Regions from separate parts of the Halobacillus sp. ABH2_015 genome, predicted to be linked through region 2. Evidence: riboswitches for the same ligand, from Rfam matches in the RefSeq annotation. Region 2 holds a riboswitch; each other region holds the start of a gene.
What was found. Region 2 has a riboswitch for thiamine pyrophosphate ahead of thiW (energy coupling factor transporter S component ThiW). Riboswitches for the same ligand answer to the same signal wherever they lie in the genome.
Positions count from the first base shown of each region.

Region 1 (7,670 bases), 2.1 Mb from region 2:
ACCATTCGACAACACATTCAGATTTCCTTCTCTTCCCATATTCCGATTAACAATAGAAAATAACGGGTAATTTCACTGTAGAACATGATATAAACAAAGGAGCAGTGAAAAAAATGAAACCACTTGTACGTGAATACACAAATGATGAACAGTTGAAGGATATGGTAGAAAAACTGAAGAACGAAGGCATTGATAACGAAGAGATTTACATCCTGTCCCATGATGATGACCGGACCGAACGGATTTCGAAGAGTGTGAATGCGAATACGATTGGTGCTTCCGAGCAGGATGCGAAAAGCGTCATCACGAATATCTTCAGTAAAAAAGGCGATGAGCTCCGCACAAAGATGCAGGAAATCGGATTCTCCAAAGAAGAAGCTGGACAATATGAAGAAGACCTGGATGAAGGAAAAGTACTTCTTATCATAACCAATCCTGCAAAAGCTCAGGCAATTCTCTCCTGATAAAAAAGCCCTTGACGCAAAACATGCGTCAGGGGCTTCTGTTTAATAAGTTGTAAACCATGTCCACTTCTGCAGATAATACGTAGCATAGCGGATGGACGTCAGATTGTCCTGGTAGGTTTCATAGTCGGTTGTATAATGGCCGTCTTCATTGGACCAGATCCTCGTGAAGTAATCGTTGACCTCCTGGAAGACCACCTCCTCCCCGGGCCCGTGGATGACGACATCCGCTTCCAGGTTAAGGTTGGACAGGTTTCTTCTCGTATAGTTGGCGGAACCGGCGACGATGGCGTCATCATCCGGCCCATCTATATACAGCATTTTCGTATGATACTGCTCGACGTTCGTGTCATACCAGCGCAGCTTGATGTTCTCATTTCCGAGGTTCTTCAGCTCGGCAGCCACCGGCAAATTGGGCAGCCCCGGCTTCTCATGGCCGAACGCGGTTTTATTGGGATCCATAATGATGCGTACTTCAGCCCCGCGGTTGGCCGCTTCATCGATCCGGGCGGTCACCTTTTTATCAGCTAAATAATACATCCCGATCCATACGTCATCCCCTTTACCAGCGTCCTCCAGCTTTTCCAGCACGGCGTCATAGATCTTTCCTTCGGTCACGAACTGTGTGTGAAGCGGTCCTTCCTGCTCTTCCCATTCATAGCTGCTGTAGTCGATGAATTCCCCGCCGGAATAGCGGGCCACCGCTTCTTCTGCTTCCAGAATATCTTCAATGATCGGCCCTTCCATTTTAAAAGCAACGTTCTCATGATACCCGCTGGCATCGTGAGGATTTGCTGTGGATACAACGGCTGAATCCTCAGTCACAAGCAGCTTCCGGTGGTTCGCCTTGATATTCAACAGCTTCATGTAGGATCGAAGCGTCACGTCAGGGGCCTCCTTGGCAATCGGGTTGCCGATCCATCCGTCCCCTTCCGTCCCCATCCATGAAAACAGCAGGCGCCAGGCACTGGAGTATAACGGATTGGAATCTCTCAGTTTGTCCAGATTGGTTAAGACGACGTTCACCCCGCCATCTTCCAGGCGGCGGATCGTTTCCGATTCATAGGAGCCGTAAATGGTATTGATTTGGTCGGTAATAAACACGACTTCAAGGTCAGGCACTTCTTCTTTTCTTTCTAATACAGCGTCCACGAGACGACTGCTGATTTCGGGAAATTCATTTTTCCCGTTCGTGTAGCCGTTGAAAAGAAACATATCAGCGACAATAAAATCATCCGCTTCCCCTATAGTGGCATACATCTCCTCAAAAACCTGAAGATCATGAACCGTATCCCCCTCTTGATTCTCATAGGAGAGGTCACGGAAAAACTCGATATCCTCCATCTGATGGACACCGCCCTCGTAGGAAACGCCTTCCGGGAGCGCTTTCCATGAGGTATGATAGGCAATCATGACCGAAAGGATCAACACGATCAAAAGCAGCAGCCAGACCCATTTCTTCTTTAATAACCCCTTTATTCTTTTCATTCTTATCCCCCCTGGTCTCTGCCTGTCTTTTCACTACCCGGGGGTGTTTCAAACATGGAAAAAAAAGCCTTCTACCGCAGGGGCAGAAGACTTTCCTCATTTAATGAAGCAGCAGCTTTGGACGCTGTATGAACAAAAGGCTGATTACGATGGCGCTTAAGATAAACGCAGGCAGCATGTATCCGCCATTATAAACGAGGGAGTACAGCCAGACCGGCTGTCCTTCCGGCGCAAACTCACCGTAAAAGATGATCCCTGCTGCGAAGTGACCGAAGAAGCGGAGTACACTGCCGATAAAGCATCCCGCGATGATCCACCCGACGAGAGCTTTCGTTTCCTTGGAGCGGATCGCATTCCAAAGCGGTTTGGCCACGATTCCTGCCGCACCGATCACCGCAAACGCCACAATGTAGTCCAACAGCGTCTGCAAAGGGGTGATGATATAGGCACCGGTCAAAATCTGATAGATGCCGAGCAGCAGTCCAGTCGCCGCGCCTCCCTTCACGCCCCAGCGGAAGGCCATAATGAAGACCGGCACCATTGCAAACGAAACGGAACCGCCCTGGGCCCATAATTTAAATGATAAAAACGGAAGGATATCCAGTAGTAGTGCTAATGCGGAAAAGATCGCAATTTCTACTAAAAATAGGACTCTGCGGTTTCTCATTCCAGCATTCCTCCTTTAAAAAAAGACACAAAAAAAGCAATGCAGACAGGGACGCTTCCTGATGGAGGGATCCCGAATGCATTGCACCATCAAAAAAGCCGCCATCCCTGCGCCAGTACTAACTGACAGGTTCGAAGGGTCTGAACGAGGTTCACTCTCAGCCGCTAGGCTCCCCTTGTAGGCTTTGTACCGATTACTCTTCTTGCTATGCTTCTATTATATCAAACTTCTCTCCGATGACAAAACTTATTTCCCGGGCAATGGAGTCTATTTTGTATTCGTATACATCTGGAAGAATTCCAGACTGCGCTCAACAATCAAATCCTGGTCATGATCCAGTGTTGCGACATGGTAGCTGTTTTCCAAATGGACAAGCTCCTTGTGCTCCGAAAAGACCGAATCAAAGATCACTTCTGAATTATTGGGCGGGACGACGTGATCCTCATCCGAGACGAAAACCAGAATCGGGCAGTGAATCGTATCAAGCCGCTTTTTCACCTGATCCATTAAGACCGTGATTTCGGTAATGGATTTGACCGGTGTTTTGTCGTAGGCCAGTTCATCCTGGCCGGGGTCTTTAATATCGGAGCCGATGGCATCAAGAAAACGTTCGTCTGTCGCCGCACTCTCCTCCATCACCGGGATGTCGATTGCTGCATTGATCGGAATAACCCCCTGGATGTCCTTATGCTCACCGGCCATATAAAGGGCAAGCGTTCCTCCCATGGATAAACCGACGACGAATATAGAACTGCACCGTTCATTCAGCCATTGATAGGCGCTCTCCACTGATTCGATCCAGTCCTTATAGGACGTCGTCTCCATATCCTCCGGTGCTGTGCCGTGTCCTTTCAACCGTGGACAGTAAACGGTATAGCCTTCGCGTGCGTATGCTTCTGCGAGCGGACGCATGCTCTGGGTCGTCCCTGTGAACCCGTGGGAGACGAGTATCCCCACCTCATTGCCCTCGTATTTGATTTCCTCTGCCCCATCAAGAATGCTGTACTCGGCCATCTGGTTTTCCTCCTTTTGTTTTGGTGGAACCTAATATCCGTTTCAATACCGCCTTTTCGAGCCATGCCCATGGAAGAAGCCTTTTCAAAAGCACGTTGGTCCGGACGCCCGCTCCGACTGGATAACGCAGTTTTTTCAGCTTGTCTTTTTGGATCAGTCCTGTCATGAGGTCGGCGACGGAAGCCGGCTGGGCCCGTGACTCTTCGTTCAAGGCACTCCACAGTCCTTTTATGTAGGAAGCATAAGGCGACGAAGGATTGTGTACTTCCTCTGGAAGCTTCATACCGGACGACCAGATATTCGTCTGAAAAGAGCCTGGTTCAATCAACGCGACATCAATGCCGAATGGCTGCAGTTCAAAGCGCAGGCTTTCAGAAAGTCCTTCCAGCGCATGCTTGGACGATACATACGCCGATAGCCCCGGAAAACCGATCAATCCACTGACACTGCTGACATTTAGTATTTTTCCGGACCCTTGGCGCCTCATGACGGGCAGAACAGCCTTCGTGACGGCTATAACACCAAAGACGTTCGTATCGAACTGCCGGCGGTATTCCTCAAGTGGGACCTGTTCCAGGAACCCTCCTACCGCATAGCCCGCGTTGTTCACGAGCACATCCACCCGCTCCAGTTGTTCTGCTTTTTCCTTAAAACGTTCAATCGAGGTATCATCCGTGACATCCAGCTGCCACACTTCAATCTTCTGCTTCACGTCTTCCGTCAGGTCTGCGTTTTGGAAAACCGACGCTTTTTCCATATTCCGCATTGTTGCAATGACACGGAAGCCTTTCTCTGCACATTTCACAGCGGTCTGCTGTCCGAATCCGCTGGAGGATCCGGTAATCATAACGGTTGGCTGCATCGATGGTGTCCTCCTTTATCTATTCGTCTACCCTTTTCCTTTCGTTGTCACACGGGGAAACTCCTTTTTCGATATGCAGGCGTTTCCTGCTTCTTTTTCACGTTCGTCAAGAAGGAATGGTATAGTTCGAGCTTGAATAATGTTAGAATAGGAAAGGTTAAGACCGAATCAATTAAATAGAAAGGAAGTTTCATATTTTATGAGTACCAACATGAAGCTTCAGAAGCTTACACCTGAGTTTGACCCGTGGGAAGCCTACATGGACGTAAAGGAACACGGGCATATGACGTTATCCAATATTGAATTTACGACGACGACGCTGTGCAATATGCGCTGCGAGCACTGTGCGGTCGGATATACCCTGCAGCAGAGGGACCCCGAAGCGCTGCCGATGGATTTGATCCGGAAGCGACTGGACGAGATTCCTCATCTGAGGACTTTGAGCATTACCGGCGGGGAGCCGATGATGTCGAAAAAATCCGTCGAAAACTATGTGCTGCCCCTGTTGAAATACGCTCATGAACGCGGCGTACGCACACAGATCAATTCCAACTTGACGCTTCCTTATGAGCGCTATATCCCGATCATCCCCTATCTTGATGTTTTACATATTTCGCATAACTGGGGAACGCTTGAAGAATTCATCCACACCGGATTCGCCCGCATGGAGCGCAAGCCTTCCGAGGAAAACCGGAAGAAATTCTTCGACCGGATGGTGGAGAACTCCCAGCGTCTCGCGGATGAAGGCGTGATGGTATCCGCGGAAACGATGCTGAACCGACGCACCTTCCCTTACCTGGAAGCGATCCACGATCATGTGAAGGAAATGAAGTGTGCAAGGCATGAAATCCATCCGATGTACCCGGTGGACTTCGCCAGTGCTCTTGAAACGCTGAGCCTTGAGGATATGCGTACAGGAATCAACCGTCTGCTTGATCACCGCGATGAAGATACGTGGATGCTGTTCGGCACCCTGCCTTATTATCCATGCAGCACCAATGATGAGGATCTGGACATGCTGAAGCGCCTGTACAGCGCGAAAAATGTGACGGTAAGGAACGACCCGGATGGGCGCTCCCGCTTGAATGTCAACATATTCAGCGGCGACATTATCGTCACCGACTTCGGGGACGAGCCTGGTCTTGGCAACATTCAGGACACTTCCCTGGAAGACGCATACCAACAGTGGATGCAGACCGACACGGCGAAAAGCCTCAACTGTCACTGCCCGGCGGTGGAATGCCTCGGTCCAAACGTTCTTGTGAAGAACTCGTATTACCAGGACGTCGATTTTCAGAAGCGGGAAGCGAAAATCACCCTGTAATCTCCAAGCAGTGCTCCTCTATTCAGGGGCACTGTTTTTTTACAACATCACCGACATGTAAAGGAGGTCTTGATATGCCGCTCCTACAGCATAATCAGACAACGATCCAATATACCGTCCATAAACAGCCGCAGCTGCAGTTCACGAAAATTTACCTGGATGATCTGAACGGGGTCCAGGTGACGGCGCCTGAGGAGAAATCGGATGAGAAAGTCCATGCGTTTGTAGAAAAGAAAGCCGACTGGATCATCAATCATTGGCAGAAAACGCACGAAGACCTCTACCTTGGACCTTTCTTATTGGAAGAAGGACAGAAAATCACCTATCTCGGCCGCTCCTATAAGCTGTTATTTGAGCAGACAGACTCAGAAAAGACGACCCTTTCATTCCAGCAGGGAAAGTTTAAATTCTGCACCTCCCCCGCTTCCAAAGATGAGCAGACTGCTCAATTGAATGAGCACATGACCGCCTGGCTCAAGGATAAAGCCGCTGAAAAATTCAAGGCACTGAGCACGCATACGGTCGAAGTCGAGGATGACCTTACCCGTCTTGGAAGCAGACAGGAGGAATCCATCACCATCAACTGGCGGCTGATCCAGCGGAAAAAAGCGGCTATCCAAAGCGTCATCGAAGATCTTTATACAGGAAAGACGTATTAAAAAATCCCCCGGACGCCATCAGGCAGCCGGGGGATTTTTATTAAATAAGCTCTGTTAAAGTCTGTTGTTGATATTTCATACGCTTACTAAATCGTTTCCGTCTGGAATCAGGGGTCCGGTCTGCTATTTATTCAGAGCAAGGGATGGCACGGAAAGGGAGTCATTCCCAAGGCCGCCTCCTACAAATCCCATGACAGAAAGGCATTAAATAAACAACAGCAGGCTCAGGGCCATGACTGCCATTCCGGCGACAACGCCGTAAATAGATAAGTGCGGCTCCCCGTACCTTCTTGAGGCCGGAAGCAGTTCATCAAGGGATATAAATACCATAATGCCGGCAACTCCGGCGAAGAGGATTCCGAAAACCATATCATTCAAAAACGGCATAAGCACAAGATAGGCAAGAATGGCCCCGATCGGCTCGGATAACCCGCTTAAAAAGGACAGGTTGAACGCCTTTTTCTTATCCCCTGTGGCGAAATAAATCGGTACTGAGACCGCAATTCCCTCCGGGATGTTATGGATCGCAATAGCGGTGGCAATGGCAATGCCAAGTGCCGGGTCATTCAATGCCGCTGTGAAGGTGGCAATCCCTTCCGGAAAGTTGTGGATCGCAATGGCGAGGGCTGTGAACGTTCCCATCTTCAAAAGATCGCGGTCCTTCTGCTTGTCCTGTGTCATATCCTCGACCTTTTTCACTTCGTGAGGGTTGCCTGCTTTCGGGATCACTTTATCGATGAGAGCAATAAGCAGCATGCCTCCGAAAAAGGACACCACTGTAATCCACTGGCCCATTTCATTTCCGAGCGCACTTATGAGGGAGTCCTGGGCCTTGAAGAAAATTTCGATCATGGATACGTAAATCATCACTCCGGCCGAAAAACCGAGTGACAAAGATAAAAATCGTGTGTTTGTTGTTGATGTGAAAAATGCGAGTATGCTCCCTACTCCGGTAGCAAGCCCTGCAAACAGGGTGAGACCGAAAGCGAGCAGTAAGTTTTCCATGTGACCTCTCCTTACCTGCGAACATCTGTTACTGCCCATTGTAATGGATGTTTTTCCTCGGCACAACATTTTAAACCAAGACCTTTTTCTCCATATAAAAAAACACAGTCAAAGTCCCTGTGTTTTAAGGATAAAATGGAAACCAGACATCCACCCGGGCTGTAATCTCCATCATCCCCGGCTCGAT
Region 1 is NZ_JBSWUG010000002.1:1,166,468-1,174,137, reverse strand. It holds gene ACXAD6_RS06150 (YflT domain-containing protein) at 114-464, shown strand; gene ACXAD6_RS06145 (phospholipase D family protein) at 507-1,952, opposite strand; gene thiT (energy-coupled thiamine transporter ThiT) at 2,053-2,619, opposite strand; TPP riboswitch at 2,707-2,805, opposite strand; gene ACXAD6_RS06135 (alpha/beta hydrolase) at 2,887-3,633, opposite strand; gene ACXAD6_RS06130 (SDR family oxidoreductase) at 3,611-4,495, opposite strand; gene yfkAB (radical SAM/CxCxxxxC motif protein YfkAB) at 4,695-5,819, shown strand; gene ACXAD6_RS06120 (YgjP-like metallopeptidase domain-containing protein) at 5,894-6,478, shown strand; gene zupT (zinc transporter ZupT) at 6,683-7,483, opposite strand; gene ACXAD6_RS06110 (SIMPL domain-containing protein) at 7,608-7,670, opposite strand, start outside.
Region 1: it holds a riboswitch for thiamine pyrophosphate, as region 2 does, so the genes downstream of both, thiT (energy-coupled thiamine transporter ThiT) here and thiW (energy coupling factor transporter S component ThiW) in region 2, are expected to answer to the same signal.

Region 2 (7,670 bases):
GTCCATCACCCCCACCATTGTTATGCCGGTCGATGCCCCGAAAATCACACGGAATGAGTGCGCGGTTTCGGGAGCACGCCTTTTCCTTGTCAATGGCTTGATCAGCGATGCCGGCCAAATCATTTCACGGGCCGCTCAGGACCCGGACATCTATGATGTTTCCACATTGAAAGAGCCTTATAGAATCGAAGGAAAGAAAACAATGGGGCTTGAAATCGCAGAACAGACCGAATGGAAGCTGCCGGATGTCATTTTGTATCCGACCGGAGGCGGCGTCGGTTTAATCGGTATTTATAAAGCGATTCGGGAGCTCCAGCGACTGGGATGGGTAGAAGACGGGCGGATGCCGCGACTTGCTGCTGTCCAGTCAGAGGGCTGTGCCCCCATTGTGAAGGCCTGGGAAGAGGGACGGACAGAGTCCGATTTCTGGGAGGATGCAGATACGATGGCGTTTGGAATCAACGTTCCGAAAGCCATCGGTGATTTCCTTGTGTTGGAGGCGATCTATGAGTCCAATGGCTTTGCGGCTGCTGTATCTGAATCATCGATTCTGGAAGAACAGCAGCGGGCGGCGGAAATGGAGGGAACATTCGTCTGCCCGGAAGGTGCGGCTGCTTTTGCTGCTGCCCGGCAGCTGCGTCAGAAGAACTGGATCAAGGAAGAAGAGCACGTCGTCGTATTGAATACCGGAGCCGGCATCAAATATCCGGACACCGTAAACCTTGATATTCCAATCCTTCAACCTGGTGACACTTTGAAAAGAAAGGTATGATGAAAGTATTCTTAAAGAAAGTTGGGATAGAATGGAACGCATACAAATAGCAGAAGACCTCTCTTATTCACGCATTGTACACGGATTATGGCGTTTAGCCGACTGGAACCAATCGAAGGAAGAGACACTGGACTTGATTGAACACAATATCGATCAAGGCATAACGACATTTGACCATGCTGATATTTACGGAAGCTATACTTGTGAGAAGCTTTTCGGAGAGGTACTCAGTCTGAAGCCATCTCTCAGGGATCAGATGGAGATTGTAACGAAGTGCGGCATCGTACTTCCTTCAGAAAACCGCCCGGAGCATATGTCTCATCACTACAATACGACGAAAGAACATATCATCAAGTCGGTGGAACAGTCGCTTACCGATCTTCAGACAGAGTATGTAGACACTTTGCTGATCCATCGTCCCGACCCGTTCATGGACCCTGCATCCACAGCTGAGGCCTTTATTCAGCTGCAGAAAGAAGGAAAAGTACGTACCTTTGGTGTGTCCAATTTCAAGGATCATCAATGGCAGATGCTTGAATCCTATCTGCCGTTTTCTCTTGTAACCAACCAGCTGGAACTTTCCGCCTACCAACTGGAAAACTTTGAAGACGGTACGTTAAACCTTTGTCAGCAGAAACGCGTCGCGCCCATGGCCTGGTCCCCTCTGGCCGGCGGAGAAGTCTTTACATCCAACGATGATAAAGCCGTGCGGCTGCGAGACACACTGGCGAAGATCCAGGAGGAAATCGGTGCCGAGGGCATAGATGAAGTCATGTATGCCTGGCTTTTGAACCATCCGTCCCGGATTATGCCGATCGTCGGATCCGGTAAAAAGAACCGGATCGCCGGTGCCGTTAGAAGCCTGGATTACACCCTTACTCATGATCAGTGGTTTGAAATTCTACAGAGCTCCATGGGCCATGATGTACCGTAATTCATTTACAAACGTTTGATTCTATAAAAAGGACCGGAACGACGCTCGTCATCGCGTCGTTCCGGTCCTTTTCAGCGTTTATAACTCTCCAACAGCCTTCCGGATATCCTCCGCTTTCGTAATGGCGGATATGACAGCTGTGCCGGATGCGCCGGCTTCCATCACTCTGTGTGCATTTTCCGTCGTGATGCCCCCGATGCCGACCACAGGCATGTCCGGCTGTCTATCTTTTAATTCTTTGATCCATTCCGTACCGGAAACCGGGTTGGCATCCTTTTTACTCGTTGTAGGATAGACCGGTCCTGCTCCAAGGTAATCAACGAGATCAACGGGGCTGTTTTCCCATTCATCCAGGTCGGAGACGGACAGACCGATCACCGCATCAGGATGTGCCTCCCGGATCCCCTTGACGTGTTCATCCGACTGACCGACATGGATGCCTTCCGCGTTCAATCGGCGGAAAAGGTCCACATCATCATTTACGATGAATAAAATACCGGCGGATTTACAGCGCTGCTGCAATGCAGCCGCCAGCTGATATTTTTCATTCCCCTGCAGCGCCCCTTCCCCTTTTTCCCGGAATTGGAAAGCCGTAATGCCCCCTTCAATCGCTTCGTCCAGGATGGATAAAGGGTCCCTGTCACAGTCCTGACTGCCCATGATCAAATATTTTCTGAGCTGCTGTTCCAAATTCACCGGTCCGCCTCCTCTTCTGCTCCCAGAGCATCGATAAACGCAGGAACAAATGTCCCGGGTCCTGACACATGAGGGTGAGAAGCGGCCTGTTCTGCTGCTTTACCAAAATGATAGAGACCGGCCCGGACGTTTCCTGCGCGGTCTCCTTCAATGGCAAGAAACGCAGTGAGAACGGCACCAAGCAGACATCCGGATCCTGTGACTTTTGAAAGCCATTGGTGTCCTGTATCGTTTTTGAAGACTTCTCCTTCATACCCGATCACATCGGTTTTGCCTGTGCAGACAGCCATCGTCTGATAAAGTTCAGAAACTTTGAGAGCAATCTCATCGGTATTGGAGGCTTCTCCAGAGTCCACCCCTTTTGTTTCGACTTTCTCTCCAGCAAGGAAAGCCAGTTCTCCCGCATTGCCTTTGATCACATCGACATGAATTGTCGACAATATTTTCCTACAGGCCTCTTCCCTGTAGGAGGTGGCAGCGACTCCTACAGGATCCAGAACGACAGGGACGCCGGCTTCATTCGCCGCTTTTCCCGCCTCCAGCATCGCTTCCACCTGCTGCTCGTTCAATGTGCCGATATTCAACAGAAGGCCGTCTGCCAAACGAGCGACATCCCCGGCTTCCTGAACGGCATTCGACATAATCGGCGAAGCGCCGAGAGCAAGCAGGCCGTTGGCTGTATAATTCATGACGACTGCATTGGTAATGTTATGAATCAAAGGGCGTTCACTCCGCAGCTTCTGGATCAATGTTTGTGTCATGGATGAAAAACCTCCCTGCGTACAGCGAAATGATTGGTCGGGCCGTCCCCTTTACCAAGATCGAAAGAATGGCGAATAGCCTCTGTCACAAAATGCTTGCCCTTCTCTACCGCCTGCGCGAGCGGATATCCCTGGCTCATATAAGCGGCTATAGCAGCCGAGTACGTGCAGCCTGTGCCATGGGTATTCGCTGAATCAATCCGTTCTTCTTCGAAGGTGTGCAGCTCATATCCGTCATATAGAAAGTCGACCGCTTTCCCTTTTAAATGGCCGCCTTTTACAAGCGCAGCACCGGCTCCCAGCTGTTCTACAATTTCCACAGCTGCTTCCTTCATATCCTCTTCATGATGGATCCTTCGATTGAGAAGGGTTTCTGTTTCCGGAATATTGGGGGTGACAAGCGTCGATTCTGGTACAAGATGCCTTTTTAAATAGATCTGTTCTTCCTGCTCTACAAGCGGATCTCCACTTTGAGCAATCATGACAGGGTCCATAATATACGGAGCATCGATGGTCTGCATCCAGTCTTTAATGACCTGCATCATTTCCTTATTGGCAATCATCCCTGTCTTCACAGCGTGCACCGGCATATCATCACTTACCGCAAACAGCTGCTCACGGATGAAGGAGTCAGGGAGATGATGCACATCTTTGACTCCTGTCGTATTTTGGGCGACAACCGAAGTCACCACACTCATACCATAGCTTTTCAATTCCTGGAATGTTTTCAAATCGGCCTGGATGCCGGCTCCTCCACTTGGATCCGTACCGGCAATTGTTAATACACATGCGGGTTTCATTGAACCACTTCCTTTCCTATCAATCATTCTTTTCAATTGGATTTCATCAGGACTGCGGGAGCGGGCTTTCCACCTTCACTCTTGATAAAAGGAACACAGCAATGACCGCTCCTGACAGACTACTCACTAGAAACGACGGAAGAAACGCAAAGACCGCTGCTGAGCTTCCCATGAACCAGCTGGCGAAGGGAACGGCGGCCAGAGCACCAATCACACCTGTGCCCAGCACTTCTCCTGCTGCTGCAGAAAGCTTCCGTGCATAAACCTTATAAAATACACCGGCAAAAAACGCCCCGAACATACCTCCGGGAAAAGCCAGAATCGTCCCAAGTCCCAGCAGAAAACGCAGCAGGCCGATGACAAAAGCGACCGCCACCGCTGGAATCGGACCGAGCATTACGGCTGCCATGACATTGACGGCGTGCTGGACAGGGTAGGCTTTGGCTGCTCCAGCGGGAAACCATAAAAACTGCGAGCCTAGTGTACCTACGGCCACAAGGACGGCCATGAATGTAAGAATTCTGGTTTTATTCATCAGTCAGCTCCTTCCTGGGAATAAAATAAAAAACCAGGTCCACCGGGGACCTGGTTTTGATAGAAGAAGTCGATCAATGACGATCATGTGACTACTTCCCTCCGCTGGTATTAACCAGATCAGGTACGTAAGAGTCAGAAAGCGTCCATGCTTTCCTCTCAGCCTCTTCAGGCTCCCCTAGTAGTTTTGAAATCTATTCACTTGCATCCATCATAACAAAACTGGTTGAATCTGTCATCATCTCCTGCCTCATGCAGCCAGGCAAAAAGACTTCCGTTCACTGCGGCCCGGGCTTCTCTACTTTTTTCAGGAGCCACAGCCGCACACTCAGCTCCAGTAAAAATAAATCATCCGCGTTCAACAAGGACAACCCCGTCAGCTGTTCAATATTCCTCAGCCGGTGCAGAAGGGACTGCCGGTGCAGATTCAGTGCCCTCGATGTCTGGCTGACATTGCTGTTGTACTTGTTATAAACCATAAATGTATGAAGAAGCTCCGCCTGCCTTTTCTGATCATAATCAATCAGGGGCTGGAGAGTATCCTGAACAATATCCTCGATTTCTTTTTTATGGGATAAGGCCATCAAAAGCCTGTTCATCCTTGTCTCCTTAAAGAATGTCCGGCCCCCGGCCTCGTTCTGCTGCTCTCCCATCTGCAGGGCTGTCCGCGCTTCCTCATAGCTGTGATGGAAGACTTGATACCCTTCTTTATGACACGAAATCCCCCATTGGATCGTGACACCAGCCAGCAGTTCGAACAAACGCCTTTCGACAAGGTCCAGAAATTGATTCGCTGCTTCCTCACTGCCTGCTTTATCCGCCTCCAGAAAGATGATGACTCTCTCTTCATCAAAGGTCGTCATCACCTGCCGTCCCACCATGTGCCCGGCATAAGCGGCCTCCTTCTGGATGTAATAGTTGCGGCTCTGTAGAGAAGAAGAAGAGGGAAGCTGTCCATCGTTTCCTACTGAACGGCTTGCCGGCCGATGGAACAGAACCTCTCCGACAAAGCAGACGTAAGGTTTCTCAAGATCATAGCCGAGAAGCCTGGCTTTCGACAACAGCTGCTTGTCCATGCGCTGCTCCTGCTTCGCCAGTTCCAAAAGAAAGTTATCCTTGAGACGGATTTCTGTCATTTCGATGGCATTTTCCTTCACGAAATAAAGGGCACAGGCGGTCAGCGTGTGCTCAAGAATCGTCATCATCTCTGTTGTTACCTCTTGGTCCTTTTCCGGCTGAAACAACAAATATCCCTGTTTCTTATAGTTGGATAGAATCGTAAGCTGATAACAGCATTCTTCACCGATTTGATAAGCTTCTATAAAATGTGTAAGCGGGTGCTCCACACGGAAAGGATGCTCAATTAAAGAAACAACCGCTTCTTTACGCCCGTTCAACGCTTCAATCAGGGAAGAATCAAAATGCTGATTGGCCCGGATGTGCTTCAAATGGTCACTGATGGCATTGGGCAGCCCTGTGTATTGATAGAGGATGGTCGTGATTTCCTGAAGTCCCTTCCCATTCAGCACGCAATTGATCAATTCCTGACGGATCCCTTCGACATGCCTGTGAATCTTCTGTTTCTCATCATTGATTAACTGCAGCACGCCTTGAAGAATATCCGCAAACCGTACTTCCCAGGGGATTTCCACAAGCACGAGCTCATGTTGTTCAGCTAGAGCAATGATACGATCAGGGATTTTAAACAAATGACGGCCGGTGGCAAAAGCCAGAATGGAAGCATCTGACCGGATGACATCCTTCACGTAGGCCTCCAGGGCCGGGATATCCTCCCCGCATCCCACTCCCGTGCTGAGAACAAATTCATTGTTTCTCACAAAATTTTCGACAGGCGTCTCTATGACAGAGATCCACTCCACATCACGCTCATAAACAGGCGTCTGCACGTTCGCTTTCTCTAACATCGGCAGCTTCAATACCTCTTCCACAGGTACACCCATCCCCACTCCCCCTTTTTCAGTTGTCCATCCACGTTCGAACCGTATCTGTATCTACATTGTTTCCCGTAATGATCAAGACCACAGGCCCTTCCAAAATCGGCTGATCAAGGAGATAGCCGGCTCCAACAGCGGCTGCACCCTCTACGATAATTTTATGATGATCAAGGAGACTGTATAATCCTTCTTTAATACGGTCTTCCTGTAAAAGCACACCTTTATCCATCAACGACCGGGTCATAGAAAATGTATAACGGTTATCCTCACCAATGCCACCCAGCAGACTATCGGCCAGGGTATCCTCTTCTTCCAGCCTAACGACCGCCCCTTTTTTCAGACTGGCCTGCATGACGGCACTTCGTTCCATCGTCACCCCGGTGACTGAAACAGCAGGATCCATCTTTTTCAAAACGAATCCGATCCCGGATAAAAGGCCGCCTCCGGACAGCGGGATCACCACTTCTTTCAGTTCAGGAAGCTGTTCCATCAATTCAAGACCGATGGTTCCCTGTCCAGCAATCACCTCGGGGTCATCAAAGGGCTGGACGATCGTCATTCCATACTTAGATGCCAGCTCCCTGCAGCGAACAGCAGCTTCATCCTGACTGACCCCCGTCCGTTCGATATCCGCCCCCAGACGCTTCAGACGTCTAAGCTTCGCTTCTGGAACACGACGGGATAGGCAAACCGTACAAGGAATACCCATCTGCCGTGCTGCGTAGGCGGTGGCGATTCCATGATTTCCTGTAGAAAATGTTGTCACACCACGCTTTTTTTCATCTTCTGTTAAAGATAGCAGCTTGTTTGCCGCCCCCCTTATTTTAAAAGATCCTGTAGGATGGGATTGTTCCATTTTCAAGTAAACCGGCTGCCCTGAGCGGTCGGAGAAATACTCCGAATACACAAGCGGCGTCGGTTTCACGATGCTCCCGATACGTTTCCTCGCTTTCCACACATCTCTCAACAACAGCTGTTCCAAAGAATCCCCCCCTGAAATAGATAAAAAATTCTGATTATTACTTATTATAGGGGATGGATTGATAGTCGGAAAAGGGGCAGAGAGGGGAATCTTTGTAAAACCCTCTAAAAAAAGCCCTCCCATGACGGGGAGGGCTTGATGTATTCAGGATGATTTCTTCTTTCCAGACGTCGTTGTTTTCGTTCGTGCTGCTTTGGTCTTGCGCTTTTTCGTGGGTCCTTTTGTCTTTTCAAGGG
Region 2 is NZ_JBSWUG010000002.1:3,312,205-3,319,874, forward strand. It holds gene ACXAD6_RS17155 (threonine synthase) at 1-772, shown strand, start outside; gene ACXAD6_RS17160 (aldo/keto reductase) at 804-1,706, shown strand; gene thiE (thiamine phosphate synthase) at 1,785-2,402, opposite strand; gene thiM (hydroxyethylthiazole kinase) at 2,399-3,163, opposite strand; gene thiD (bifunctional hydroxymethylpyrimidine kinase/phosphomethylpyrimidine kinase) at 3,160-3,963, opposite strand; gene thiW (energy coupling factor transporter S component ThiW) at 4,010-4,498, opposite strand; TPP riboswitch at 4,578-4,687, opposite strand; gene ACXAD6_RS17185 (PucR family transcriptional regulator) at 4,776-6,458, opposite strand; gene ACXAD6_RS17190 (pyridoxal-phosphate dependent enzyme) at 6,475-7,434, opposite strand; gene ku (non-homologous end joining protein Ku) at 7,579-7,670, opposite strand, start outside.

Region 3 (7,670 bases), 2.0 Mb from region 2:
CCCATCAAAGTGTATTAAGTGTCTATACAGAAACGAGAACATTCACAGAGAAGCTTGTTGCAACGCTGAAGACGGAAGACTTTGTCGTCCAGGCGGCTAAGCATGTGAGTCCGGCGAAATGGCACCTGGCGCACACGACATGGTTTTTCGAGAAATTCATTCTGGAAGTGTACATTCCTGATTACCGGCATTATAACGAGGCGTTCCTATTCCTCTTCAACTCCTACTATGAAACCGTCGGAGAATTCCACCCGCAGGAGAGGCGTGGTTTGATTACCCGCCCGACTGTGGAGGAAACGATGGATTACCGCCGTCATGTGGATCAGGAAATGAGCCGCCTGCTTGCCGGACGTGTCGGTGACGCAGATATTGACGGGCTTGTGGAAATCGGTCTGCAGCACGAACAGCAGCACCAGGAGCTCATCTTAATGGACATCAAATACAACTTTTCCTATAACCCGCTTTATCCGGTATTCAAGGAGCAGGTGGATGCTTCCTATGGCCGTGCTCCTGAGCTTTCGTTCTTTGAATTCGAAGAAGGGGTCGCGGAAATCGGTCATAACGGGGAGGGGTTTGCTTTTGACCATGAAGGTCCGCGCCACAAAACGTACCTTCATCCGTACCGCATTGCCAACAGGCCGGTAACAAACGGGGAGTTCATGCAGTTTATGGAGGCAGGTGGCTATGAACAGCCCGAGCACTGGCTTTCGGACGGCTGGGGAACGGTGAAGGAACATCAGTGGAAGCATCCTCAGTACTGGGTGAATAAAGACGGGGAATGGCACATGTTCACACTTTCCGGTCTGCAGAAAATTGATCTGGATGCTCCGGTCAGCCATGTCAGCTTTTACGAAGCCGACGCGTATGCGAGATGGTCCGGGCACAGGCTTCCGACAGAACAGGAGTGGGAGCATGCCATGGAAGCGCTTGAGGTGGACGGTCACTTTATGGAGCATGAGCAGTATCAGCCGCATTCCATTTATAAGGGAGATGGAACGATCGAAAAGGCATACGGCGATGTGTGGGAATGGACACAGAGCCCATACGTTCCCTACCCGGGAAATAAACCACTGGACGGAGCTCTTGGTGAATACAATGCCAAATTCATGGCGAACCAGATCGTTCTCCGTGGAGGCGCCTGTGTTACACCGCAGTCCCACATCCGGGCGACGTACCGGAACTTTTTCCATCCGCAGATGCGCTGGCAGTTCAGCGGTATCCGATTGGCGGAGGATGTATGAAGACGCATTTGAATGTAAAGGCGCCATCCAATATTCTCACCGGTCTTTTAGAAGAAAAGAAATGGATTTCCTCTAAATTTTTATACGATGAGCAGGGGTCACAGCTGTTTGAACAGATTACAGATCTGCCGGAGTATTACCAGACACGGACAGAAGCGCAGATTCTTCTGGAAAACCTGAGTGCATGGAAATCCGTTTTCCATGAACCATCCGCCCTGATTGAGCTGGGCAGCGGCAGCAGTAAAAAGACGAAAATTCTGCTGGATCATGTGAAGAACATTGAAAGCTATATTCCCATCGATATTTCTGAAGAATTTCTGGCGGATACGGTGACTCAGCTGCAGACATCGTATCCGGGGATTCATATTCAAGGCGTCAGTGCGGACTATACACAGCCGTTTACACTCCCTGATTTGAAGGGGAAGAAGAAAGTCGTTTTCTTCCCAGGCTCTACGATCGGAAATTTTGAACCGGAGGAGGCAGAGCGTTTTCTCGGAAATATCCGAAGCCTCCTGCAACCCGGCGATCAGCTGATCCTCGGAGTTGATCGCAAAAAAGACGAAACGATCATAGAAGCCGCTTATGATGATGCGGCAGGGGTGACCGCAGCGTTTAATAAAAACTTGATCACAAGGATGAATCGTGAACATGGAGCATCGATTGATGTGGAGAGTTTTTCTCATGTGGCTCTTTATAATTCAACTGCCGGGAGAATTGAAATGCACCTGGAAAGCGTCAGGGATCAGGTTCTTTCCGTCGGCGGGTATACCATTGAGATGAAAAAGCAGGAAAGAATCCATACAGAGAACTCCTATAAATATGATCCGGAAGATATGATTCAACTGGGCAGATCGAGCGGTTTTCTGCTTCAGCGTGTCGTATCAGATGAAAGAGAGTATTTTAGTGTCTGTCTGATGGAAGTGGTTTAGGTGGAAGGCCCGGACTCTGTCAGCAGGGTCTGGACTTTCTTTTTAATAAAGCTCTGTTATTGCTTGGTGTTGGTATTTAACATATGAGCTCAGATCATCTCTTTCTGTTATGGGATTTGTAGGAGGCGGCCTTGGGAATGACTCCCTTTCCGTGGGGTACCGTGAGCCTCCTCAGGCAGCGCCTTCCGGGGTCTCACGATGTACCTTCATCCCACAGGAGTCCCGCCATTCCCAAGGCCGCCTCTTCAAAGAAGGGTAGTTAGAAAGGACATAACCGAAGTCCGTTACACCACTACGAAAGGGATGGCAGGGAAAACAGGTAGACTCCTGCGGGAAAAAGGAACAAGGGGAGACCCCGGAGAACGAAGTTCGAGGAGGCTCATCGTTCCCCGCGGAAAGCGGACGGTTTTCCCTGGCATCCCACGCTCTGAGTAAACAACGGACCGGACCCCTAATTCCAGACGGAAACGATTTAGTAATCGTTTAAAATATCAACAACAGACTTTAACAGAGCTTTAATAAAAGATAAAGGGAGGAAAAGAAGGGTGATTTTGATCAGTTCCTGTCTGGCTGGTATGAAAGTGCGCTACGATGGCACCGACTGCCTCCAGGAGAAAATTCAAAAATTAATATTGGAAAAGAAAGCGGTTCCCGCCTGCCCGGAACTGCTGGGAGGATTCATGGTCCCGCGCCCTCCGGCAGAGATTATCGGCGGTGATGGAGAGGATGTCCTGAAAGGCCGGGCCCGTGTAATGGAAAAGACAGGAACCGATGTAACAGAGTCGTACATAAGAGGGGCTTATTTGACGTTGGAAACGGTAAGAGATCTGCAGATTGATACGGTAGTGTTGAAGGAGGGAAGCCCGTCCTGCGGCAGTACCCTCGTCTATGACGGCACGTTCAGCGGGAGACAGGTTACCGGAAAAGGGGTCACGGCGGCCCTGCTTGAACGGAACGGCATACAGGTGATGAGTGAAATTGATTTTATCCATACGTTGGTGTAAAGAGCCCTCTCCAGGGGCTCTCCTCATGTAGAAAAAGCTTTTCTCCTCGAGGGGGGGGACTGCGATTGTCACGCTCCGCTGATCGGTGGATGCCCGCCGCGGGCACGGCCTCAGCTGACTTGGGTACGAAAACCACCTGCCCAAGTGGATCTTCACCTCATGCTTTTCCGCAGGCGTCACCATCGAACACTCCACGTCGCCTTCCCTTATGCGGTCTAGGATGTTTAAGTCGCGTTTGCAGGAATAGGGATCTCATCTAAAGGGACTCTTATTATTGGATGAATCCGGCTATGGAAGTAAACAGACAGAAAACAGAGACCGCATAATAAATGGAGGCACGCTTTTTAGTTGTTTCTTTTTGTTCTTCAAGGCCAAGGATAACCATAAGAATGGCTAAACCTGCGAGAGTGAAAGACAAAAGGTCTCCTGATTTATCTGTCCATAATCCGTAGCCGGACAAAAGGATGATTATGACTGATAAGAGGATTCGAATCTTTTTTAACATATGTATCCGCTCCTTATAAGTGGATGATTCTCTTTAAATGCTGCCTTCCCTTAGAGGACATAAAACAACAAGACAAGACTGACAGCGGTAAAGCCGAAGTTTAAAATGGCATGCTTATTTTGGCGGATCAAGTGATACCTCCAGGCGTCCAGTCCGCTTTTCACTGTCCAGAACAGGATAAGAAAGAGGGATCCCGTGTAGGTGTTGGATGGATTGTCATCCAACAGAAACCATCCGGCAGTGATCAAAAGCGCAGCGGGAAGGATGTTCCACGCCGAAAGGACTTTCAGTTGTGTCATTGTTTTCCTCCTCTCCGAGCCATATTTTACCTGAGATGAGCATAAAAAAACACCCGTCCTGAAAAGGGCGGGTGTTTTTAGAATGAAATGAAATGACTTGTCCTTCCCTGCAGAGGACCATTATCGTGGATATCCAGCGCTTTGGTAAGGTGGAAGAAGGAGCAGGTGTCGTTGTCTACCTCGCTTCCCTGAAGGCTTCTGCCATTAATGGAGCGATGCAGAAAGTCAAAGACGTTATTATCCGTTCTGTGTAACGGTTTATAATAAAGAGACACAATGAATATGCTCAAAAATCTTTTCTTCATGAAGGGGAGGAGTTTGAAGCGGTGTGTCGAATTTGGTGGGGGAAGGAGTTTGTATATGTCGTATTCTTATATCATAAACGTAGAAGCGGCCATTATGAAAGAGGACCATATTCTACTTATTCAAAGGTCACCGGAAGAGGAGCACGCGGGAGGATTGTATTCGCTGCCTGGAGGGAAAATGGAGTTCAGTCCGGATTCCCTTGATGTGCTGGAAGATAACGTCCGCCGTGAAATTAAAGAGGAGATCGGCCTCACTTTGGATGGGGACCTTACCTATGTACACAGCAATTCTTTTTTAATCGGGGATATCCAGGTTCTGAATATCGTGTTTTTGACTACGGATTTCACAGGAGAGCCCTATATAAAGAGTCCGGAAGAAGTGGGGGACATGGTCTGGGTCGAGCCGGGTCTGAACGAGAGTCCCGTCCCGATTCCTCCATGGACCGCCAACAGTATCCAGAAAGCCGTGGAACGGCAGTCGAAAATCTGTTTTTGACAAAAAATTCTAACGTGTTACGATGAAAGGGAATTGAATAACGAGCGATCCACTAGGGGTGCCTTCTCAAAGGCTGAGATTAAAGTGATGCTTTAAGACTCTTGGAACCTGATCTGGTTTATACCAGCGTAGGGAAGTGGCCGATACCTATACATGTCTATGAAAATAAATGTATATCAGCCACTTTTCCTATGCCGGGGAAAGTGGCTTTTTTAGTGGAAAAAATCAGTGGCGGATCGTTCAACAAAGGAGAGAGTGGATATGACATTTTCAGAAGAAATCAGAAAGGCCGTGGATGAGATTTGGGAGGGAAGTTTTCACCATCCTTTTGTCACAGGGATTGGAGAGGGAACGCTTCCTCTCGAAAAGTTCCGTTATTATGTGCTTCAGGATTCGTATTACTTGTCTCATTTTGCCCGTGTCCAGTCACTGGGAGCTGCAAAGTCTGAAGATATGGCTGTCATGGCCAATATGGCGTCTCATGCTCAAAGTACGTATGAAGCTGAGCTTGGGCTTCATGAGAATTTTTCGAAGCAGCTGGGCATTACGCAGGAAGAGCGGGAGCAGTTCAAACCGTCACCAACGGCCTATGCGTATGCGTCCCATATGTACAGAGGAGCGTATAACGGGGACTTAGGGGATGTGATTGCGACGATTCTTCCGTGCTACTGGCTGTATTATGAAGTCGGCGAACATTTGAAAGAATCGTCACCGGAAGAACCGGTCTATCAGGAATGGATTGCGGCTTACGGAGGGGATTGGTTCCGGACGCTTGTAGAAGAGCAGATCGAGCGCCTTGATGAACTGGCTGAAGCGAAAACAGATGCCGGCAGATCCCGGATGAAGGAATTGTTTATCATCAGCAGTCAGTATGAATATATGTTCTGGGAAATGGCTTACCGTATGGAGGAATGGCCGTTTGATTTAAAACAGTCGATCGCAGCCGGACGTGAATGAAACTGCACGTCATTTCCACAGGGCGGCAGTCCAGGGAGGAACTGTGCACAAGGGTGGCTGCGATTGAACCGATGATTGATTTCTTCCATCTTCGTGAAAAGCAGTGGTCCGCAAGTGAAGTGGCGGATACTGTAGATGCTTTGACAGACCTTGGGTTTCCAACCGAAAAGCTCGTCATCAATGACAGGGTGGATGTAGCCGTGGCAAAAGCAGTGCCTCACGTGCAGCTGGCCGGACACAGTCTTCCGGTCGAAGAGGTTAAGCGGGCTTTTCCTTTTTTAAACGCCGGGTGTTCGGTCCATTCTGTAGAAGAAGCTGTCACTGCAGAAAAACGGGGAGCAGATTTTATTTTGTTCGGACATGTCTTTGAGACAGCATCCAAGCCTGGATCGGCGGGACGCGGGCTCGAGGCTCTGCAGAGGGTCACACAGGCAGTCTCGCTGCCTGTCACCGCGATAGGGGGATTGACACCGGAAAATGTCAGCCGTCTTCAGCCCTTTGGAGCGTCGGGAGCGGCTGTACTATCCGGCATTCTATTAGCAGACGATGCGGAAAAGGCGGTCCGCCGTTATCAATACCGACTGGGAAGGAGATGAAGGGATGTTTTATGACGCAATTGTTGTGGGTGGTGGAGTGATTGGGAATTCTATTGCGTATCAGCTGGTTAAGCGGCAGAAAAAAGTCCTCGTCATCGACCGGGGGAAAACTGGACAGAAAGCATCAAGCGCCGCCGCCGGCATGCTTGGGGCTCAGTCCGAATGGAAAGGGGACGATCCGCTTTTTCAAATGGCGAGAACGAGCCGGGCGATGTTTCCTTCTCTTGCAGCTGAATTGAAAGAACTCAGCGGGGTGGATATCGGACTCCAGCAGAAAGGGTTGTATAAAATTGCCCTTACGAATGAGGAAAAGGAAGCGTGGAAGCAGCTGGGGAAATCGCAGGAAGCGGTCGGTGAAACAGCCCGGTGGATCGATCGTGATGAAATGCGTGATACAGAGCCGTCTCTTTCCGACAGGATTACAGGAGCATTATACCTGCCGGAAGACGGACAGGTAGACGCACCAAAGCTGACAAAAGCGTATGCGGCTTCGGCCGCAGCGCTCGGCGCGGATTTCCTGGAACACACGGACGTCACCGGTTTGGTGGAAGAAAACGGTCGGATCATTGGAGTCAACACCATCGGAGGCACGTATACAGGGGATGCGGTCATCGCAGCGGCCGGGGCGTGGAGTGCTTCGCTTTTGAATGCTGAACGCACCATTGTGGAAACGTACCCGGTCAAAGGGGAGTGCTTTTCTGTCCGGACGAAACGGCCGCTCATCACAGGGACCCTTTTCACAAAAGGCTGCTACATCGTTCCGAAGGCGGGAAACCGCCTCGTTATCGGCGCCACTGAACAGGTGGGTTCCTTCGACGAGTCCGTTACTGTAGAGGGCCTTTTTCAATTGATGGAAAAAGCCCGACGCCTCGTTCCTTCACTTCGGAATGCCGAAATGGAAGCTACGTGGGCCGGAATCCGGCCGCAGACGAAAAGCGGCATTCCTTATGTCGGTCCACATCCTGAAAAAGAGGGGCTGTGGCTGGCGACAGGCCATTACCGGAACGGCATCCTGCTTTCGGCGGTGACTGGAACGCTGGTGGCGGACCAAATCGAAGGGAAGCCGGTGGAGCCGGACTGGGTGACGAGTGGACAAAGCTTCATCACGTTATAAAGGAGGATCATCATGAATGTGAAAATTAACGGCGAGTGGCATGAGATTCCTGACCACCTGGCTGATGTCCGTACGCTTCTGAGCCACTTTCAATTGGATAACCGGGTGGTGATGGTGGAACTGAACGACACCATTTTAGAAAAAAGCGAGCACGGCCATTCACAGCTGCATGAAGGCGATCAAATGGAACTGGTCCAATTCGTAGGAGGGGGATAATCATGCTT
Region 3 is NZ_JBSWUG010000002.1:1,268,615-1,276,284, forward strand. It holds gene egtB (ergothioneine biosynthesis protein EgtB) at 1-1,241, shown strand, start outside; gene egtD (L-histidine N(alpha)-methyltransferase) at 1,238-2,170, shown strand; gene ACXAD6_RS06740 (2-thiouracil desulfurase family protein) at 2,716-3,174, shown strand; gene ACXAD6_RS06745 (hypothetical protein) at 3,446-3,679, opposite strand; gene ACXAD6_RS06750 (hypothetical protein) at 3,730-3,978, opposite strand; gene ACXAD6_RS06755 (hypothetical protein) at 4,071-4,232, shown strand; gene ACXAD6_RS06760 (NUDIX domain-containing protein) at 4,339-4,779, shown strand; TPP riboswitch at 4,824-4,931, shown strand; gene tenA (thiaminase II) at 5,041-5,736, shown strand; gene tenI (thiazole tautomerase TenI) at 5,733-6,332, shown strand; gene thiO (glycine oxidase ThiO) at 6,337-7,446, shown strand; gene thiS (sulfur carrier protein ThiS) at 7,459-7,662, shown strand; gene ACXAD6_RS06785 (thiazole synthase) at 7,665-7,670, shown strand, end outside.
Region 3: it holds a riboswitch for thiamine pyrophosphate, as region 2 does, so the genes downstream of both, tenA (thiaminase II) here and thiW (energy coupling factor transporter S component ThiW) in region 2, are expected to answer to the same signal.

Region 4 (7,670 bases), 620 kb from region 2:
ATTGACTGTTTTATCAGCCGCAATAATCACCCCGTCAGCTGCATCGATGTCTGCCTGCGTAAATTCATTTTCCACCCCGATGGACCCCTGGGTTTCAATCTTTATATCGATGCCCATCGCATCGGCCGCCTTCTGCAGGTTTTCTGCCGCCATGTACGTATGGGCGATGCCGTTGGGACATGATGTAATCGCTAGAATCTTCATAAGCTTCCTCCTCTTGTTATCGCTTACTTATACTGTAGCAAACAATAAGGGAGGAATAATTTTTATATCTTCCACAGGCTGTGGTACTTATGGATTATTGTAAAGCGCATTCATAAATGTTGCGGCATCTTGCTGTTCAGCCAGCTGTTTTACGAATGAAGGGTTTGACGTTAACGTGTGGATTTCCCTGAACAACTGCCGGGCTTCCTGTGTGTTTTCATAGTTCATCGCAAGAAGCAGGACGACATGCACCAGCTCACCATCCCACTCCACAGGTTCAGGAAAGGCGGCCACTGCTATGGCGGAGCTGTGCACATCTTCCGCCCGGCCATGAGGGATGGCGATTCCGCCGCCAATGGCTGTAGAAGACAAATATTCCCGGTGCAGACAGGATTGAGGATAACCTTCTTTCACATACCCTTTTTTCATAAGCAGGCGGGAGAGTTCCTCGATCACTTCATATTTAGACACCCCGGACTGCCCCGTTTGAATGAGAAAAGGCGACATGTTCTGAAGGAGAACGGATTCTTTTCCCCTTTTTCTATCAGAGGTTCTCCCCTGCTCCAGCTGCTTGATGAGACTTTTTACATGCGACTGATCGTCCGCTTCAAATAACGGCGAAACGACGACAGCAGGAATGTCCAATTCTTCAATCGGTACTGTAGAGATAATCCCGTCTACACGATGCTCTTTTGTGAACGAGCGCAGCCGGTGCGCCGCAATACTGCCGTGAATATGGATATCTGGAAACAGCTTTTCCATCCGTGCTGCCAGCAGCTGAGAAAGTCCCATCCCCATATGACAGACGATCACCACTTCCACTTTTTCCTTTTTCACGGTTGCCTTCCTTTCCAGAGCCGCCTGGAAATGCAGCACTAAATAGGCGGCCTCCTCTTCCGGAATCGGGTAGAGAAGCTCTTCCTTGTGCTGGTCTAAAATCCAGACAAGCGTATCAAAAAGGTATGGATACTTTTTCTTGATGGTCATCAGTAAGGGATTGGAGATGGACAACCCGTAGGAAAGGCGGGCCAGCGTCGTTTTCAGATGTACAAATAAATGATCACGCAGGACTTCGTCTTCTTCAAAACGGTACCCGGTCTGGGCCGATGCTTCTGTCACCAGCCAGTCGATGATGTTGGAAATTTCTTCGGGAAGCTCCGGTGTAAGACCTTCCCTGGATGCCGCATGAGTTTTCGCACTTCTCAGATGCATGGTCAAATAGAGGACTTCCTCCCTTGGGAACGTCATCGCAAAAACACGCTCCAGACGATTACACATTTCTTCCGCCCACGGAAATTCTTCGTGGGTCCGGATCGACTGGACATCTTCTTCCGGCAGCGAAATGATCTGACCAAGCTGAACCCTCTTAATCATAAAAGCGGTATGGAGAAGCAGGGATTCGAGGGCTGCATCAGTGAAGTCGACCTGATGTTTTTCCTGAAGGGCTGCCAATTCGTGCTGAATCGTCCGTATGAAGAAGGAATCAAAAAGAACCTTTGTTACATCTTCAGCGGGGCCTTCCAGTGAAGAAAGTCCTGTCACGGCCTGACGGATCTGTTTTTCCTCTCCGGAAATATATACGCCGATTTTCTGCTTGCGGACCATTTCCAGATGATAAGGGTGCAGCCATGTTTCGATTTCATCCAGAATATTTCGGACACCGGTATGGGAAAGGTAGTAGTCTTTCCGCAGCTTCTGGATGGTGACCGGGCGTGGGGCGGACAACAGGGCAAAGGCGATTTTCGTCCGGAGGGAACGATCCTGCGCTTCATTTTGAGGAAAGGAATGATGGAGATGGTCGATCAACAGGGCGTTGTCAGCTTCTTTAATCGCAAGCCGCACCCCGCGGCCGGCTTTTTTCTCAATGACACCCGTCCGTCCCTGCTCGTCCAAATAATCCTGAACGGCCGGCAGATGATTCCGAATGGCTTTATCTGAGTATCCGAGAGACTCCGCAATCTTACCTGTCGGGATGAACGTGTTCGGCATCCCGGTAAAATAGTGGAGGATCTGCTGTTGGATTTCCTTCATAGGTATGTTCTCCTTTGCCTCTTTTTTCAAATGGATTGAAAGGGATCGTCTACCTTTCATTCTACCTCGTTCGTGACATTTTGACTACTTTCGACATTAATGACAAAACCCTCTCCATTTAGGAGAGGGTGGTCTTCGGAAAAGATTATCCGCATTTTTTTAATGGATGTATGAAAGGTAACCATTTATCTTGTTCCATTGAAAATCCATAGGGGATTTGAAGACAAATACTTAGTGAACAGCCTTTTATCCAAAGAACAGCGTTATCATATACCTCTTTAAGTCCTGGAACGTTTTACTCTTGATTAACCTTATTCCAAGTTGGATAACTTATCTTGTCAGAGGAAATCTGCGGATGTCACGAGGAGCGTTCGGTGGTGACGCCTGTGGGATCAGCACGAGCCGAAGATCCACTTGGACAGGTGATCTTCCTGTCCAAGTTAGCTAAGGCCGGGCCCACGGCAAGCATCCACCGATAAGCGGATCGTGGTCATCCACATGGCAGATAGGCAGTTGAGTGCGTCTAAACTCTTTTCAAAAGAGGAGAGGGGTGTTCAGGTATTCAAAAAGCTCTCTTCCTCGACCCACATTTTTTGTTTCCACGCCATCTCCCAGAACATATACTCCAGCTTACTCGTATGAATAAAGATCTCTTCGAGGTGAGCTTTTTCCCTTTCCGGAAGTCCGTCAGCCAGCTCGTTGATTAATTTTTTCAGTGTGGAAGCAAGCTCAGAAAATTCTTCGGACGCATACATCTCAATCCAATCGCCGTAAAACTCGTGCTTTTCTCCTTGATTTTGTTCGGCAAGGTGAAGGCCGATCACGTTGTAGCTCCATGTGCAGGCCAGCACACAGGCCGCCACCTCAGCCTCTGATCCTTGATTTGCCTTGTTCAGCATATAGCTCGTATAGGCGAGGAGGGTGGCAGAAGGTTTCGTTTCCTCCAGCTCCTCCCGACTGATGCCGATCCGTTCCGCATAGTTCCGGTGCAGCTCCATTTCCTCACTTAAAGTGGAATGAAGCAGTTCAGAGAACATCGTCATCGTATCCAGGCTTTTCGCCTTAACGGAACCAAAAGCAAACACGCGGCAGTAATCAATCAAGTACAAATAATCCTGGCGCATGAAAAATTGGAATTTCTCAAGCTCGAGCGTGCCGTCCCCAATCCCTTTGACGAATGGATGATCGAGGTAGGCCTCCCAAATCGGACGGGCACTTTCGTATAAACGGTCTGTAAACATTACGCTTCCTCCTTGTCATCTGCTTGTTGAAACCAATTGTATAAAAAAGCCATCATTGTTTTCGTATAATCCAACAGCTGTCCCCGGTCCAGCGACTCATTCACCGCATGCGCCTGATCCAGCGTGCCGGGGCCGTAGAGAATGGTCGGGATCCCTGCTTCTGAGAGCCACCCTCCATCCGTCACAGTCGGAGACATGGACATTTCCGCCGGCGTACCATGGATGATTTTATGGGCCTGTTGAAGCTGCTGTACCCCTGGATGGGCAGGATCGACAGAAAAGGCGGGGAAGATTTCTCCGCGCTCCTCGATCATGGACGTTCCTCCCCATTTGAATTGAGGGGCATGGTTTTTCAGCCATGGATCGGCCTGGGCGGCAGCACGGACATGTGCTTCAATTTCTTCGATCACATCTTCATAATGCTCTTCTGGATAATAGTGCACGGTAATCCATAAAGCACAGCGGTCGGCGATAAAAGCGGCATGCCTTCCACCTTCAATCACAGCCGGATTGATTGTCGTCGATCCAGGTGGAAAGCCTGGACTCGATTTCGTCACCGCCCAGTGCTGCTCCAATTCCTGCAGCGACTGGATGATTTTCATCATTTTTTCAATCGCCCCCGCTCCGTATCTTCCTCCACCGGCGTGAATGAGCGAACGGCGTTCCGCATCGTGGAAGTTTTCCGGGCTTTCAACCATTACCCATCCGGTAATAACGCCCCCCTGCCCTTGAATGGCGCAGTTACTTGTATCGGATACGATGGCTAAATCGGCATAATACCCTCTTTCTCCACAGGATTTTGTTCCTGCTTCTCCGACCTCTTCACCGACGACGGACTGCACATGAAGATCGCCGGTCGGCTCGATTCCCGCTTCATGGAGCAGTTTGAGTGCAAACAGAACAGCCGCCATTCCACCTTTCATATCCGCTGTCCCTCGGCCATAAAGCCGGTCGCCTTGAATCGTGAGCGTGAAAGGATCATGCTCCCACTTTTCGCCGTCATCCAGAGCGGCCACATCAATATGACCGTTTAAGATGAGACTTCTGCTGTGTTCCCGGTCGGTTCCTTTTTTCGTTCCGACGACAATCGGATCGCCGGGGTACAGTTCCCACGTGTCTATTTCAAAATCCATCCGGCTTAAATACTTTTCTATGTACTGTTGTGCTTCCGACGCATTTCGGGCTGGAGGGCTTAACGTCGGAAAGGCGACCAAGTCCCCTAGAAGCTGGTGCATCTCCTCTTCCTTTTCCTCCACTCTCTGCAGCAATTCCTCTAACTGAATCATCGTACTCTCTCCTTCCATATAAAAAGCCCGCCCCTTCGAGAGAAGGAGCGGGCTTGATCATCATGTAAGAAAAGATCAATCATCGACCGCTTCACTTCCCTCCGCTGGTATGAGCCAGATCAGGTTGTAAGGGTCAAAGCTTCTGCTTTTCTCAGCCCCGTCATCAGGGCTCCCCTAGTGAAACATGCTATAAAACTGTTATTTTCATTACAACACAGGGGGCCGGAAAGGACAAGTCCCGTTTAAACGCGAAATGTAGATGGAGGACGTATAAAACAGGAGGCAATGGATGGACATCAAAAACGATGATTTAACAAGCGATGAAGTACAAGCATTCATAAAGGAACACCTTTTCAATATGACCCTGCACTCCCCGCCAGAAAGCATCCACGCATTGGATATAGAAAAATTAAAGCAGCCCGGCGTGACCTTTTGGACAGCCTGGGAAAAGGGAGAGCTGGCAGGAATGGGAGCGTTGAAAGAACTCCATCCGGCGCACGGAGAAATCAAGTCGATGAGAACGGCCTCTTCCCATTTAAGACGAGGCGTCGCCCACAGATTGCTCCAACACATCATAAATGAACCCAGCGCCCGAGGGTATACACAGCTCTTTATAGAAACCGGGTCTCAAGAGGCGTTCCATCCGGCTGTCCAGCTGTATAAGAACTTCGGGTTTGTTTTCTGTGGTCCTTTCGCCGGCTACAAGGAAGACCCGAACAGCTTATTTATGACCCTGAAACTAACGGATACTGTAATACATAGCCATGATGACCGCAACGGATAAGAGGACAGCCGCTGTCAGACTCCTCTTCAGGAAAGCAGCAGGAATTTTTTTAACGAGCGTGTAGGTGATTGGAAAAATGAAACTGATCGGTATGAGATACAAGCTTAAGAACATCGTAAAGACAGCCAATAACACAGCTAGAAGTGGTCCAATTAAAAGATACAGGCCCCACTCAATAAAAAAGCGTCCCAACGACAGCTGACTGCTTAAACGATCGGCTATCAAGGATAGGGGGAGGGCAAACACAGCATGCCCCAAATAGATGTTGACTAAATTAAAATATAAGTTTCCTACCAGATTGCTGTAATCCGATGTGAGATAAATAGAAACCAATAAAGCTGTTACAAAACTGCTGATTAAGGCAGCAAAAATTTTCCGCATCGTACAAGCTCACTTTCATGTTGTTTTATTTATGTAGGTAAAAGAAGCGCAGGTTCCGGTTATGGGTGGGTCTGTTCTGTTCCCGCAGGCTTCAACTTCCTCAAGACCTCACCACATGACCAGATTGCAGTATAGGCGTTGGCGACGCCTATGGATCAGGGTAAGGCAATGAGAGGAGGAGAGTCCTTTTTCTATAGGGATAGAGAAAATTATCCACCCAGAGATATGGTCTCAAAGGCGGCTTCTTTTCCGTTTTCATAAATCCTCAGGATCTCATAACTTTGATAACCGTCGACTCTGTAGAAGCGTTCGGATTTAACCGAACCACCAGCGCCGGCCTCTGTCTTGTATAACAGGTTCAGCGTATCTTCTTCTGCCCGGACCTCGAAGGATGTATAATATTCCGCCCCTTCGCCCTGTTTTGTTCCGTTCAAATAGATATACACCGTATTCTGATCTCCGTCTTGGAACATATGATTTCCATGTCTATTTTTTACCGTTTGAAAATAGGACAACGCGTCCCCTGGAAGATCCTTTTTCCCAATTTCAGAGAAGGACCATTCCCTTTCACTTTGACACGCTGTCAGGATTAAAACAGATAAAAGCACCAATAGGATTCCCTTCAATAACAAGCCCCCTTTTACACTTTCTCTGCTATTCTAGCATTCCTGGATGGCCCTTGAAAAATCCATTTCACATGGAAGGAAAGCGTTGATCGAATGGATCAGCTTATATAACATAGTTGACTTATCGGAATTATTGTATTTTAATAGCACTAATAGATTTTTATCGAACGACCAGTGAATGAAGATGGAGGGAAACATGATGAAGGAAGCCTATCCGGTTATTGATGGTGCGGAATCGTTGTTTTTTGAAGGAAATGATACAGGGGTACTGCTCTGTCATGGCTTTTTAGGAACGCCCCAGAGTCTGAGAGAGGTGGCAGAAGGGCTGGCGGATCAAGGTTATACCGTATCGGTGCCACGACTTCCAGGTCACGGAACGCACTATAAAGATCTGGCTTCCTGCTCGTTCTCCGATTGGTATATGGAAATCGAAGCCGCTTATCTGCAGTTGTACTCCCGGTGCAGGGAAGTGTTCGTCATCGGACAGTCAATGGGAGGCACGCTGACTCTGGACCTCGCTGCTCAATACCCCGGCATTTCCGGCATAGCGTTAATCAACCCAGCTATGTATATCCCGGCGTTCTCCCATCTGGAACAAGCGTCCGAGCCCTTTTATATAGAGGAAGGAAAGCCTGACATCAAAGACCCCGGTGCGGTGGAGATCACCTATACCCAGACACCGTTGACCGCTTACCAGGAACTGTTGAAGTATATGAAGGTCGTCAGAAGAAAATTATCCGGCATTCGATGTCCACTCACCTGTTTGGTGTCCAGCGTTGACAACGTCGTTCCACCGGAGAATACCGATTACATCCTTAGAAAAGTCTCTTCCCACAATGTATCGAAATACGTCTTGGAGAATTCCTACCACGTCGCCTCGATGGACTACGATAAGGATCAAATCATCGAAGCGCTGCTTTCCTATCTGGAGACGCGCTCCTCCATCAATCATCGAAAAAAGGTCAGCCCGTAAATGGCTGGCCTTTTCTTATTTACTCCAGAGTGTTTTCAATATCGTACTCCTCCATTTTTTCCTGCATCCAAAGGTCGTACTCTTCACTGACTTTGGATTGGTATAACGTCTCACCAATTTCCTCTTCGACTTCATCATAAACTG
Region 4 is NZ_JBSWUG010000002.1:2,694,185-2,701,854, forward strand. It holds gene ACXAD6_RS14275 (fructose-specific PTS transporter subunit EIIC) at 1-204, opposite strand, end outside; gene ACXAD6_RS14280 (BglG family transcription antiterminator) at 292-2,235, opposite strand; gene tenA (thiaminase II) at 2,790-3,476, opposite strand; gene ACXAD6_RS14290 (acetylornithine deacetylase) at 3,476-4,762, opposite strand; TPP riboswitch at 4,842-4,948, opposite strand; gene ACXAD6_RS14295 (GNAT family N-acetyltransferase) at 5,052-5,546, shown strand; gene ACXAD6_RS14300 (hypothetical protein) at 5,502-5,927, opposite strand; gene ACXAD6_RS14305 (hypothetical protein) at 6,137-6,553, opposite strand; gene ACXAD6_RS14310 (alpha/beta hydrolase) at 6,753-7,526, shown strand; gene ACXAD6_RS14315 (peptidylprolyl isomerase) at 7,546-7,670, opposite strand, start outside.
Region 4: it holds a riboswitch for thiamine pyrophosphate, as region 2 does, so the genes downstream of both, ACXAD6_RS14290 (acetylornithine deacetylase) here and thiW (energy coupling factor transporter S component ThiW) in region 2, are expected to answer to the same signal.